DNA from 3 places in the Rhizobium aouanii genome. Region 1 is predicted to be linked to each of the others. Evidence: riboswitches for the same ligand, from Rfam matches in the RefSeq annotation. Region 1 holds a riboswitch; each other region holds the start of a gene.

Region 1 (4,676 bases):
GAGGCATATTTCGAGTTCTCGAAGCCCTTGAAGCTCTGGCCCCGCTCGACCGCCAGCAGGTTCGAGGCGCGTATCGCGTGGTAGGTCACCGTATAGAAATAGATATTGGTGAAATCGACGCCTTCCTCGGAGCCGTAGAAGATGCGTTCACGGGCGAGATAACCGTGCAGGTTCATCTGGCCGAGGCCGATCGCATGGCTCTCGTCATTGCCCTTCTCGATCGAGGGAACCGATGAAATGTGGCTCATGTCGGAAACGGCCGTCAACGCCCGGATCGAGGTCTCGATCGTCTTGCCGAAATCGGCCGAATCCATTGCCGCGGCGATATTCAGCGAGCCGAGATTGCAGGAAATATCCTTGCCGAGATGTTTGTAGGAGAGGTCGTCATGATATTCGCTGGCCTCGCTCACCTGAAGGATTTCCGAGCAGAGATTGCTCATCGAGATGCGCCCGGCGATCGGGTTCGCGCGGTTCACCGTGTCCTCGAACATGATGTAGGGGTAGCCGCTCTCGAACTGGATTTCGGCAAGCACCTGGAAGAATTCGCGCGCCTTGATCTTGCTCTTGGAGATGCGGGCGTCATCAGCCATTTCGCGATACTTTTCCGTCACCGAAATCTCGGTGAAGGGCACGCCATAGACGCGCTCCACATCATAGGGCGAGAACAGGTACATGTCCTCGTTGTTCCTCGCGAGCTCGAAGGTGATATCGGGTACGACGACGCCGAGCGACAGCGTCTTGATGCGGATCTTCTCGTCGGCATTTTCGCGCTTGGTGTCGAGGAAGCGCATGATATCGGGATGATGGGCATTGAGATAGACCGCACCCGCCCCCTGCCGCGCGCCGAGCTGGTTGGCGTAGGAGAAGCTGTCTTCGAGCAGCTTCATGACAGGGATGATGCCCGAAGACTGGTTCTCGATATGCTTGATCGGCGCGCCCGCCTCGCGGATATTCGTCAGCGACAGCGCCACGCCGCCGCCCCGCTTTGACAATTGCAATGCCGAATTGATCGACCGGCCGATCGATTCCATATTGTCCTCGACACGCAGCAGGAAGCAGGAAACCAGTTCGCCCCGCTGCTTCTTGCCGGCATTGAGGAAGGTCGGCGTTGCCGGCTGGAAGCGGCCGGAAATGATCTCGTCGACCATGTCGCGGGCAAGGCCCTCGTCGCCGCGCGCCAAGGCCAGCGCCACCATGCAGATACGATCCTCATAGCGCTCGAGATAGCGCTTTCCGTCGAAGGTCTTCAGCGTATAGCTGGTGTAGTATTTGAAGGCGCCGAGGAAGGTAGGGAAACGAAATTTCTTTGCATAGGCCTGGTCGAACAGGTCGCGCACAAAATTGAAGGAATACTGGTCGAGAACCTCTTGCTCGTAATAGCCCTCGGTCACGAGGTAATCGAGCTTTTCCCGGAGATTGTGAAAGAACACCGTATTCTGGTTCACATGCTGCAGGAAATACTGCTTAGCCGCCAAACGATCCTTTTCGAGCTGAATCCGCCCCTGATCATCATAGAGGTTCAGCATCGCGTTCAGCGCGTGGTAGTCGAGCGTTTCCGCTGCTTTCAAAGGGCGTTCAAGAATTCCCGTGTCCAAAACCGTTCCATTCCGTGTTTGACGTTGGCGACATCCGCTTCTGTGCCCAGCAGTTCGAACCTGTAGAGGTAAGGCACCTGGCACTTCCTTGAGATCACGTCGCCGGCGAGCCCGTATGTTTCGCCGAAATTGCTGTTGCCCGCGGCAATCACGCCGCGGATGTGTCCTCGATTTTCCGTATCGTTGAGGAAACGGATCACCTGCTTGGGAACGGCACCCTTGCCGCCGTCGCCGCTATAGGTCGGCACAACAAGCACGAAGGGTTCGCGGATATCGAACGCGTCTGCGCCACTTGGCGGAATGCGTGCCGCGCGCAGTCCGAGCTTGGCGACGAACCGATGGGTGTTCTCGGATCGGCTGGAATAATAGACGATCAGACCCATCGCCTTTCCTCAGGAAAGTGCGCTGATCATGTCGGGGCGGAAACCGGCCCAATGCTGCTCGCCGGCGATGACGACAGGCGCCTGCATGTAGCCGAGGCTGCGGACGCGATCGAGCGCTTCGGCATCCTCAGAGATATCGACGATGTCATAGTCGACGCCCAGGCGGTCGAGGGCGCGGTAGGTGGCAGTGCATTGGACGCAGGCAGGTTTGCTGTAGACGGTGATGGTCATGATATTCCTCGTAACGACGCGATTGGGACGCAGGACATCGATCGGAAATCTCTCGATATCCGTCGAAACCACTCTGTATTTTGCAGCGATGCGGCTCGTTCAGCCGCTGGGCGTGATCCGCCCTCTCCTTGGTGCGGGTGGCGGCCTGAACTGAGATACTGACATGACTTCACCCCGAAGTGGCTCAATGCGAAGGTTTCGGGGGCGGAGGTTCGGGCCAGCGAAACGCGATGCGGAGATTCCCCGCAGCCATGCAACGCGACCGTCCGGACACCCCGCCCGTGGACGTTTCGTTCGAGGCAGGTCTCCTGGCTCACGGGTCAAAGCGCCTGCCCAGCCTTCCCGGAGCATCATGCTCCAGTGACCTGAAATCGGACAGTTGCTCGCCGCTTACAGTTGCGGGGGCAGCTCCGGCATTGCCGCACCATGATGGCGAAACGCACCGAATTCCCGTCTTAGCCGCCGATCCTCACGAATCGACGGAACCTCGAACACTAGATATGGTACTCGAATCGCTGATGACGTCAACAAGTTGTTATGGCGTCGCAGCAATGGCGGCAACGAATCGCCGCGCCTGTGTATGATGTGGATAATGAAGCGTTAACGGGAAAGCGCTGTGGAGAACCCATCATAAAAGAGCCGGCAGAAGCCGGCTCCCCAAACGATATTCATATTTTTATTCGGAGCAGCCTGAGCGCATTGATCGTCACCAGCACGGTGGCGCCGGTATCGGCGAGGATCGCCGGCCAGAGACCGGTGATGCCGGCGATTGTCGTCACCAGAAACACCGCCTTCAGCCCGAGTGCGATGGTGATATTCTGCAGGATGTTGCGCATCGTGCGTTTGGAAAGTTCGATCATCCGCGCCACGTCGCCGACGCGTCCGTGCAGCACGGCGGCATCCGCCGTCTCCAGCGCCACGTCGGTGCCGCCGCCCATGGCGATACCGGTATCGGCCGCTGCCAGCGCCGGAGCGTCGTTGATGCCGTCGCCGACCTTGGCGACGACGAAGCCCTGGCGCTTCAATTCGCCGACGACCCGCTGCTTGTCCTCAGGCATCATCTCGCCGCGCCAGTCGATGCCGAGCATGCCGGCAACGGCTGCTGCCGTCCGCTTGTTGTCGCCGGTCAGCATCATCGCCTTGATGCCGGCTGATTTGAGGGCAGCGAGCCCGGCCTCGGCATCCTCGCGCGGCTCGTCGCGCATGGCGATAAGGCCGGCCGCAACACCGTTGACGAGCAGCACCGACACGCTCTTGCCCTCGTCGTTCAGCGCCGCGACGCGGGCGTCCTGTTCCGCACTGAGCGCCCCGCGCTCTCGGGCGGCGGGCGGCGACAGCAGGTCCAGCGTCTCACCGCCGACTTTGCCGGTGACGCCCTTGCCCGGCAGCGCTTCCAGCTCGAAGGCCGGCGGCACGGGAACGCCGTCCGCCTTGGCGCGGTTGAGGATCGCCAGCGCCAGCGGGTGGCTGGAGCCCTGCTCCAGCACCGCCGCACGCGACAGCACCTGCGACTCGCTCAGGCCAAAAGAAATGATGTCAGTTACCTGAGGCTTGCCTTCCGTCAGCGTGCCTGTCTTGTCGAAGGCGACCATCGTCACCTTGCCGAGCGTTTCCAGCACAGCGCCGCCCTTCATCAACAGCCCGCGCCGCGCACCCGATGAAAGCGAAGCGGCGATTGCCGCCGGCGTCGAAATGACAAGTGCGCAGGGGCAGCCGATCAAAAGAATGGCAAGGCCCTTATAGACCCATTCGCCCCATAGCCCAGCGAACAGCAGCGGCGGAACGACCGCGACGAGTGCTGCGACCACGACCACGCCGGGCGTGTAATAGCGCGAAAACCGATCGATGAAGCGTTCTGTCGGCGCTTTGGATTCCTGCGCCTCCTCCACCAGCTTGACGACACGGGCGATGGTATTGTCGGCCGCAGCCGCGGTGACGCGAACCCTGAGCATCGCATCGCCGTTCACCGTGCCGGCAAAGACGATGGCATCGACGCCCTTTCGCACCGGCGTGCTTTCGCCCGTCACCGGCGCCTCGTCGATGGCGCTCTCGCCTGAGATGATGATGCCGTCCGCCGAGATGCGGTCGCCGGAACGAACCATGATGATCGCCCCGACGGCGAGGCTTTCTGCCGGCACTTCCCGCGTTTGCCCATTGTCTTCGAGCAGCGCATTCTTCGGCACCAGACCCGTCAGCGACTGGATGCTTTCGCGCGCCTTGCCCGCCGCCACCCCTTCCAGCAGCTCGCCGACGAGGAACAGGAACACGACGGTCGCCGCCTCCTCGCCGGCATTGATGATGACGGCGCCGACGGCGGCGATCGTCATCAGCATCTCGATCGAAAACGGTGTTCCAGAGAAGGCAGCCATGACGGCGCGCCGAGCGATCGGCACCAGCCCGATCAGCATGGCGACGATGAAGGCATAGGATGCGATCGCCGGCACCAGATGGCCGACGATATAGGCGG
Region 2 (4,676 bases), on a different contig from region 1:
GCCGCCGACCCCGCCCCTAGCGTCGAGGAACAGGCGATGCGCACCGATACCTTCATTCCGCTCGGCGGCGGTGAAGAGGTTGATCCGCGTTACGGCCTGCCGCGGGCCGAGATGCTCTCGCCGGTCAGCACCATGTGCGTGCGCAGCTGCGACGGCGGCTTCTTCCCGATCAGCTCGAACGCCACATCGGTCGATTTCGGCCGCGACGCCCAAACCTGCGCCAAGATGTGCCCGGGCATCGAGACCGAACTGTTCTATCGTGACGTGACAAGCACCGAAGCCTCGAACATGATCTCGGTCGCAACGGGCACGCCCTACAGCGCCATGAAGAACGCCTTTGCCTACAAGAACCGCACGCCCGGGGAAAAGTCCGCCTGCGCCTGCAATCTCACCGCCTATTACGAGGAGATGCGCGGCAAGCAGGCGGTGAGCGAACCGCCGCAGCAGGGCTCGATCACCACCATCCGCACCAATCCCCCGGCGAAGGATGCGGCAGCGCAAATCCCACCGCAACCGTCCGTTCCCGAGCGCCCGTATGATCCGACGCAGAACCGCGTCCGTCAGGTCGGCCCGCAATTTCTGGCCGGCGATCAGGGCTCGATCGACCTCGCCAACCCGGCAACGCCGGGCCCGCAGCCGCAACAGCAGCAGTGATTGAAATGGTCAGTAGGTCGTACGGCCGCCGCTCAGATCAAACGTCGATGCGGTCGTGAAGGAGTTCTCTTCGGAGAGCAGCCAGACGACCATGGAAGCGATCTCACCAAGTTCGACAAAACGGTCGCGCGGAATGCGGACGCGCATATATTCGATAAATTCGGGTGTTAGCCCGTCCAATATAGGTGTCTTTGCTGTGGTCGGCGTTACCGCGTTCACGGCGATCCCCGTCTTTGCGAGTTCCTTGCCCAGAGACTTGGTGAAGCCGAGCACACCAGCTTTCGCTGCGCTGTAGGCGGCGATGTTCGGATTTCCTTCCTTGCCCGCAACCGAGGAGATATTCACGATCCGCCCGTAGTCGCGCTTTGACATGACCGGAACGACGTGGCGGCAGCAGTTGAAGGTTCCCGTCAGGCAGACATCGACAACGTCTTTCCACTCGCCGAGATCGTATTCGATTGTGGGCTTGACCGGACCGGTAATCCCGGCGGAATTGACGAGGCCGTCGATACGGCCAAAAATCTCCTCGGTCGCCGCCGCCGCGTTTTTCACTGATTGGGGATCTGCGACGTTGACGCCGAAAGCGACCGTGCCGGATCCGAGAGCGGAAGCGCTGTCGTTTGCCATGTTTTCGTTCAGGTCCCAGATGGCCACCTTGCCGCCGGATTGGATGACGCGCTCTGCAATGGCATAGCCGATGCCGCGCGCACCGCCTGTGATCACGATGATACGTTCCTTCAAGTCGATCATGTTCATTGGGCCGTTATCCTCCGATTGAGCCGCCGAAGCCGAATATCTATTGGAAATTCCGGAATTTCGGCTTCAGCCTATCGATATGGAGGACAGGAATAAAGATATCTCGGCCTCGCACGGCGCCCACGATACCGGCATCGGTTCGCTCACCTTGACCGTCAATGGCGTGACTGTGCGATTGAGGCCATGCCCCACCGCACTGCCCTAGGTGTTCAGTCCCCATCCATCGTGGAAGACCAGTTCCTCGAGCGGTAGCCGCTGCCGCCAGCCTTTGACGGCGAGTTCCGGCTCGTCATAGAGCCGGTCGACGAAACCGGCGCAGAGCCAGGCGACCACCTCGATATGTTGGGGTATGCCGAGAATGTCCTTCAGATCGCCTTCGCGAAAAATGCTGACCCAACCGATGCCCACCCCTTCCGCCCGCGCCGCAAGCCAGAGATTCTGGATGGCGCAGACGGTCGAGTATGAATCCATTCTCGGATTGTGGGTGCGCCCCAGCACCACGCTGCCGCTGCGCGTGGGATCGCAGGTCACGCATATGCCGAGCGGCGCCTCCACGATGCCTTCGAGCTTGAGGGCGCGGTAGGCCTGCTGCCGCTCGCCGGCAAACATCAGCGCCGCCTCCTCGTTGGCGCTCGCGAAGGCATCCCGGACGCGCGCCCGCACAGCGGCACTTTTCACCAGAATGAAATTCCACGGCTGCATGAAGCCGACGGACGGTGCGTGGTGAGCGGCCGTCAGCAGCCGCTGCACAACATCGTCAGGCAAAGGATCGGGTCGAAACTGGCTGCGAACGTCGCGCCGCGTCATGATCGCGTGATAGACGGCCTCGCGTTCGGCCAAGGAAAAACCGGACGCCGCCGAAAGGGCATCCTCGTCAAAGGGTCGCATCGTCAAATCCCCAACAACGCAACCGTCCCGCCGTCCGCGCGGATCGGTCTATCTTGCCAGGCCGGTCTTCTGACTGGGCGTCATCCGTCTGCCGCAGCCTTCCCGGCAAAGGGCCAGTGGCATGATGAAGCGGCAAGCGTCGGCCTTACAGCGTTGGGCACGTTCCGGTCTTGCACCGGATTCCCGATTCTCCCGCCCTGGACGGCGGGCACCTGACGGCGCATCTATTTCAGCAAACCGGCGCGGCGGCAAGCCGCGAACCAGATGGTTGATTCTAGCCGCGCGCGCCAAGCGGTGCCATCTGTCTCTTTTCTTCGGCCGCGTAGGGAACATGGACGCGCGACATACCTCTTCTCCCCGGGGCGAGGCAGATCTCCAGCGGGCGCAATAGCGAAATAACCCGCGTGTGCTCCGGCATCCCATTCTACTTTATGATTTATTCACACATCAAATACACACTGCGTTTGCGCGTTTTGGGTTGCTATCAGGACATGGGCATGAGGGCTCGTGATGTAACCGCCAGCGAGGATGCCCGTATTGAGACGCCGGTCGGGAACATCTCCGACTGAGCCGCAATTCTAGGCTGCCGCGGAATGTTCCAATTTTTGAAAACGATGCCTCTGACAGCCAAGCTGGCGGCGATTATCGTTGCCGTCAACCTCTGCGGCATTTCCGCCTTCGCCACCTATACCTGGATGTACGAAACCCGGGCATTGATCGATGGCGCCAAGGCCAACTGGTCCAAGGATGCGGAGCAGTTTGCCTCTCTGGCCGCGGGCGGCGTGAAGTGGGGCAAGGCGAACGCCGTTCGCGAGGCCTATTCGCTCTACCGCGACGACCCTTCGCTCGATCTCGTGCAGTTTGCCGCATTCAACGCTGAGCCTGCCGCCGTCGACACGTGGACACGCGACGGCATCAACGGCCTGCCCGCACCGGCCGATCTGGTCAAGAGCCTCGGTGCCAAGCCGGAAAAAACGACGATCGATGACGGCGGGATATCCGCCGGCGTGGTCACGATCATAGCGCCGCTCCCGCTCGACAAATCAGGAAAAGCCACCGGCTATATCGTCACGAACTGGTCCGTCGAAAAAATCGCTGCTGAAGTCAGGCAGAAGGTTCTCGTTTCGCTGCTCACGCAGTCGCTGATCACCGCCTTGGCCGTCGTCGCCTTCCTTCTCGCCATGCGCAGCCTTGTTGGCCGGCCCATCAGGATCCTCAGCGAAAGAATCAGCGCATTGCAGAAAGGCGATCTGGCCTCTCCCGTCACCTATAAGGAAAATGGCGACGAGATCGGTTTTCTGGCACGCGCGTTGGAAGTCTTCCGCCACGAGGCAATTGCGAAGGTCGAAAGAGAGCAGGCCGCTGCCGAGCAGAGCGCCTCGCTCGACGCCGAACGGGCGCGCAACGCATTGTTCACGGAAGAGGCCAGCAACACCCAACGGCTGGTCATGACCGCTCTTGCAAATTCATTGGAAAAGCTCGCCGCAGGCGACTTCTCGATACATCTGGCCGATCTTGGTCCGGAATTCGATAAATTGCGGCAGGATTTCAACAACATGGTCCAGGCCGTCGCGGCCGCGCTGACGGAGATCAAGGCCGCCTCCGTAGCGGTTGAAGGCGGCTCCAGCGAGCTGGCCTCCTCCGCAGATCAGCTCGCCAAGCGGACCGAGCAACAGGCGGCATCACTGGAACAGACCGCTGCCGCACTGGATGAGGTGACCACGACGGTCAGAACATCGTCGCAGCGTGCCGAAAATGCCGGGAAGCTGGTCGAGGAGACAAAGCGGAGCGCCCATGTCTCAGCGACGGTGGTGCGCGATGCAATCGGCGCGATGGACCGTATTCAGACCTCATCGAGCCAGATCGGCCGCATCATCGGCGTCATCGATGAAATCGCGTTCCAGACGAACCTGCTGGCGCTGAATGCCGGCGTCGAAGCCGCGCGTGCCGGCGAAGCCGGCAAGGGTTTTGCGGTTGTCGCGCAGGAGGTGCGTGAACTCGCCCAGCGGTCGGCAAATGCGGCGAAGGAAATCAAGAACCTGATCAATGTGTCCGGTCAAGAGGTTGCCGCGGGCGTCGGGCTGGTGAACGAAACCGGCGACGCCCTGCTGAAGATCGAGGAGCAGATCAACCGCATCAGCGATAGTATCGCTTCCATCGTCCAGTCCTATCGCGAACAGGCGACGGGTCTGCAGGAAATCAACGGCGCGATCAACCAGATGGATCAGGCGACGCAGCAAAACGCGGCAATGGTCGAGGAAACCAACGCGGCCTGCCAGGAACTGCTGCAGCAGGGACGCCTTCTGCAGGACTCGGCCGGCAGGTTCGTCGTCGGCGCATCTACCGCCAGCCAGCCCAAACCCGTTCAAGTCGCCCGC
Region 3 (4,676 bases), on a different contig from region 1:
AGCTGGCGCCGCCGAGTGCGCGCACGATGATCAGCTTCGCATGCCGCGCCGTGCGCTCGATATAGGTGTCGACCGACATCGGATGCTTGAGACTCATCAGGCTGGCGAGCCTCAGCGAAGGTGCCGCCCCGCACTCGCGATGAGCGGCTGCAATCGCGGCAAGCTCGCTGTCGGCCGCCGACAGGAACAGGATATCGCCCGGCGTCTGCCCGAGGTCGATTGCCTCCTCGCCGTCGCTGATCGTTCCCTGCTGGGCCAGAAGCAGATGCATCGGGTTACGCCAGCGCTTCGATCGCCGCCCTCACCGCGTCCTGATCCATTTCGTGCAGGCCGATGACGACAAGGCGCGTGGCGCGTTTTTCGCTTGGCGTCCAGGCGCGGTCGAAATAATGGTCGATGCGGCTGCCGACGGCCTGGAGCTGCAGGCGCATCGGCTTACCTGAGACATCCACGAAACCCTTGAGCCGCAGCACGTCATGGGCTGATATGATGCCCTTCAGCCCTTCGACAAAGCCGGCGGGATCGGCGATCGGGCCGAGCTCGACGACGAAGCTGTCGAATTCATCGTGGTCGTGCGGCGCACCGTCCTCATGCTCCAGCTCGTGGCGCGACTTGCGATTGGCGATATCGTCCTCCGTGCCGATGCCGAGGCCGAGCAGGATGCCGGCCGACACCTCGCCATTCCGCGCCTCGATCATCACGGGCTTGCGCACCGTGCGGGAGGCGACCTCGTCGCGCACCCTGATGAGGCCGGCAGCGTCGATCAGGTCAGTCTTGTTGAGCACGATGAGGTCGGCGCAGGTCAGCTGATCCTCGAACAACTCCTCGATCGGGCTCTCGTGGTCGAGCGCCTCATCCTCGGCGCGGCGCGCATCGACGGCATCATGGTCGTCAGCAAAACGGCCGGCGGCAACAGCGGCGCTGTCGACCACCGTGATGACGCCGTCGACGGTCACCTGGGTGCGAATGTCGGGCCAGTTGAAGGCGGCGACCAGCGGCTGCGGCAAAGCAAGGCCCGAGGTCTCGATGACGATATGGTCGGGCCGCTGTTCGCGCTCGAGCAGCTTCGTCATCGTCGGAATGAAATCGTCCGCAACGGTGCAGCAGATGCAGCCATTGGTGAGCTCGATGATGTCGTCCTCGGTGCAATTCTCCGCACCGCAGCCCTTCAGCACGTCGCCATCGACGCCGAGATCGCCGAATTCGTTGATGATCAGCGCAATCTTCTTGCCGCCGGCATTGGTGAGCAGATTGCGGATCATCGTCGTCTTGCCGGCGCCAAGGAAGCCGGTGATGACGGTTGCGGGAATCTTCTGCTGGTTCATGGACTTAACCCTTCATTTTCAGCGGCAGGCCTGCCGCGATGAAATAAACTTCGGCGGCCATCGCCGCGATCGACTGGTGCAAGCGGCCGGCATGATCGCGAAAATCCCGCGCCATGCGATTGTCGGGCACGATGCCGAGACCGACCTCGTTGGAAACGAAAACGAGCCGCGCTTTCGCGGCGGGAAGGAAATCGGCAAGGGCGGCAAATTCCGTCGCCACGTTCCGCTCCTCCATCATCAGATTGGTGACCCAGAGCGTCAGGCAGTCGATCAACACGATGCGCCCCTCGCCGTCGATGACGGTAAGTTTGCCGACGAGATCGAGCGGCTCTTCATGCGTCGTCCAGGATGGGCCGCGATCGGTCTTGTGTTGGGTGATGCGCACCTGCATCTCCTCGTCCCATGCCCGTCCGGTGGCAAGGTAGTGGCGATCGAGACCGGTCGCCGTCACGAGGTCTTCGGCGAAGCGGGATTTGCCGGAACGTGCGCCGCCGAGGACGAAGGTGGCGGTCATACTCAAACGCCCCTCAGAGAAAGTGCGTAGCCGTGGCTTGTTCCGCGTGCACCATTCTCGGCTACTGAGGGTGTGACGCCCCCGTCTGTCCTGCCGGACATCTCCCCCCTAAGGGGGGAGATTGAATCGCCGAGAGCTTTTCTCCAAACAATTGATGTAGGACGACGGTCGTGCTGCTTGCCGATCTCCCTCCTTGTAGGGGAGATGTCCGGCAGGACAGAGGGGGGTACCCAGCATTCGACATAAGCGGCCGAAAGCACTCCTCTTGCAGCGCTGCTTGGAAGCGTCGCGCGCGCCGCACCAGGCCACGCCGAATTCAATCGTTCAGCCAAGACAACCTCCGTGCTGGCAACGGGCATAATACCCAGGTGTGGGCTTCTCGCCCGGCACGCATGGCAGGTCTCCTGGCTCGCGGTTATCGGCCGCGATCGGGGCTGACCGGAAACCGGTCGCCCTGATCGTGCCAGCGGATCATCCTCGCCTTCCCGGCTGCATCGGTGAAAAGGTGGACGATTCGTAGACTTGAGAGGCGTCCGACCCCGGTTGATCACCATGCATATCCAGTGGCTTTTCCGGCATGTCGCCCATCCCGCCCGCTTGCATTATTGCAAGCCGTCAGCCGGAAGGGCTTGATACCGGATGGAAGACCCTGACCGCTCTACAGTCGCGGGGTCGGCTGTGATGAAGGCGCCCGGCTTGGGTCCGCCCCGCCACATTCCCTTTTCATCCGGAAGGGCGCAACACCGATCCGGAACCATCCGTTATGTCAGGATGGTCAGTCGACCATCCGTTATCGGGATGGTTAGGCAAGCGCAGGGATGAAGTCAACCGGCCTTCGCGGCCGCCTGATCGCCAGTTCCGAGGCGTGGCTACCCAAACACGACTTACCCTACCTAGAATATCGTCATTTATCAGAGACTTACGTCATCGAAATTTATTCCAACCGCCGGCTTTTCGCCGCAATTGCATCGCAAGCGGACTGCGCGACCATCTCTGCCCTTGACCGGGCCTCTCCCCGCCTAGTTGTCTAGCCATGCTTATGAAATTGGATCGGCGCCGTTTCCGCGCGCTGCGTGTTTTCTTCGATCCGGGACGCCTGCGGGCGCTGACCCGGCGTAGCGAGGTCGGCCTGTCGCTGGCGGGCGCCGTCGTCGGCATCATCTCCGGTCTCGCCGTCACCGGCATGAGCTACGTCTCCAACGAGCTGCATCAGCTGGTCTTCGGCATCGCCGACAGCGAACGGTTGAGCTCCTCCGAGATTGAGAACAAGCTGCTCCTGCTCACCGCCCCGGTTATCGGCGGAGCCCTGCTCGGTCTGCTGCTTTTCGTGCTGGCGAAACGGCGCAAGAAGCCGATGGTCGACCCGATCGAGGCCAATGCGCTGCATGGCGGCCGCCTGTCACTGACCGACAGCATCATCGTTGCCGTGCAGAACCTGATCTCCAATGGTTTCGGCGCCTCCGTCGGCCTGGAGGCCGGCTATACCCAGCTTGCCGCCGGGCTCGCCTCGAAATTCGGCCTGAAGCTGCAGCTTCGCCGCTCGGACCTGCGCACCCTCGTTGGCTGCGGCGCGGCAGGCGCTATCGCCGCCGCCTTCAACGCGCCGCTGACCGGCGCCTTCTATGCTTTCGAGCTGATCATCGGCACCTATACGATCGTCTCGCTGACCCCTGTCGTCGTCTCCGCCCTTGTCTCCACCTTGGTCGCAAGACTGCTCGCCGGCAGCGATTTCACCATCGATATCGGCAGCTTCGGCTCGGTCGCGCCGGCCGACTATATTCCTGCCCTGCTGCTCGGCGTCTTTTGCGCCGGCATCGGCATCCTGATCATGCAGGGCGTCGCCTTCATCGAGGAGCTCGCGCGCAAGAGTTCGATCGCCCCACCCTTCCGCCCGGCACTCGGCGGCATCATCGTCGGGCTGTTGGCGATGATCTCGCCGCAGGTGCTCTCAGCCGGCCACGGCGCGCTGCATCTCAACCTTTCCCATGACGTGGCGATCCCGACGCTGATCGGCCTCTTCTTGTTGAAATCCTTCGCCTCGGCGATCTCGATCGGCTCCGGCTTCAGGGGCGGTCTGTTCTTCGCCTCGCTGTTCATGGGCGCACTGCTCGGCAAGCTCTTTGCCTATTGCGGCCCCTATTTCGCCGATGCGACGCTGACGCCCGTCATCTATGCCGTGGTCGGCATGAGTTCGCTTGCCGTCGCCGTCATCGGCGGACCGCTGACCATGACGTTCCTGGCGCTCGAAATCACCGGCGATTTTCCGATCACCGCACTGGTGCTCGCTGCCGTCATCACCTCCTCGCTGGTCGTGCGATCGACCTTCGGCTACTCCTTCGCCACGTGGCGTTTTCATCTCCGCGGCGAAAGCATCCGCAGCGCCCACGATGTCGGCTGGATCCGCAACCTGACGGTCGACAAGCTGATGCGCGCCGACGTCAAGACCGCAAGGGCGGGCATCTCGCTGGAGGAATTCAAGAAGGCCTTTCCGATCGGCTCCGCCCAGCGCGTCATCCTTGTCGAAGAGAGCGACAAATATGCGGGCCTCGTGCTGGTGCCGGAGATCTACGCCAACCCGACCGATGCGCAGGACGAGGGTAAGACGCTTGCCGATTTCATCCACTACCGAAACGATTTCCTGCAGCCGCAGATGAATGCCAGGCAGGCGGCGGCGATCTTCGACAAGAGCGAAAGCGAAGCGCTCGCCGTCGTCAACAACCTGATCGAACGCAAGGTGATCGGCCAGCTCAGCGAAAGCTATACGCTGCGCCGCTACAGCGAAGAACTCGACCGCCGCCGCCGTGAAGTGTCAGGCGAGATCTGAGCGTCGCCGCGCC

What was found. Region 1 has a riboswitch for cobalamin ahead of nrdH (glutaredoxin-like protein NrdH). Riboswitches for the same ligand answer to the same signal wherever they lie in the genome.
Region 2: another riboswitch for cobalamin. It lies ahead of bluB (5,6-dimethylbenzimidazole synthase); the one in region 1 lies ahead of nrdH (glutaredoxin-like protein NrdH).
Region 3: another riboswitch for cobalamin. It lies ahead of cobU (bifunctional adenosylcobinamide kinase/adenosylcobinamide-phosphate guanylyltransferase); the one in region 1 lies ahead of nrdH (glutaredoxin-like protein NrdH).

What each region holds. Positions count from the first base shown of each region.
Region 1 covers NZ_JBAMYD010000037.1:6,429-11,104, forward strand. The annotation lists gene nrdE (class 1b ribonucleoside-diphosphate reductase subunit alpha) at 1-1,595, opposite strand, end outside; gene nrdI (class Ib ribonucleoside-diphosphate reductase assembly flavoprotein NrdI) at 1,565-1,978, opposite strand; gene nrdH (glutaredoxin-like protein NrdH) at 1,988-2,209, opposite strand; cobalamin riboswitch at 2,491-2,714, opposite strand; gene V8P77_RS34360 (heavy metal translocating P-type ATPase) at 2,878-4,676, opposite strand, start outside.
Region 2 covers NZ_JBAMYD010000030.1:9,114-13,789, reverse strand. The annotation lists gene V8P77_RS33060 (DUF2865 domain-containing protein) at 1-654, shown strand, start outside; gene V8P77_RS33055 (SDR family NAD(P)-dependent oxidoreductase) at 664-1,410, opposite strand; gene bluB (5,6-dimethylbenzimidazole synthase) at 1,612-2,298, opposite strand; cobalamin riboswitch at 2,341-2,529, opposite strand; gene V8P77_RS33045 (methyl-accepting chemotaxis protein) at 2,892-4,676, shown strand, end outside.
Region 3 covers NZ_JBAMYD010000008.1:146,328-151,003, forward strand. The annotation lists gene cobN (cobaltochelatase subunit CobN) at 1-271, opposite strand, end outside; gene cobW (cobalamin biosynthesis protein CobW) at 276-1,325, opposite strand; gene cobU (bifunctional adenosylcobinamide kinase/adenosylcobinamide-phosphate guanylyltransferase) at 1,330-1,839, opposite strand; cobalamin riboswitch at 2,217-2,613, opposite strand; gene V8P77_RS15880 (chloride channel protein) at 2,873-4,663, shown strand.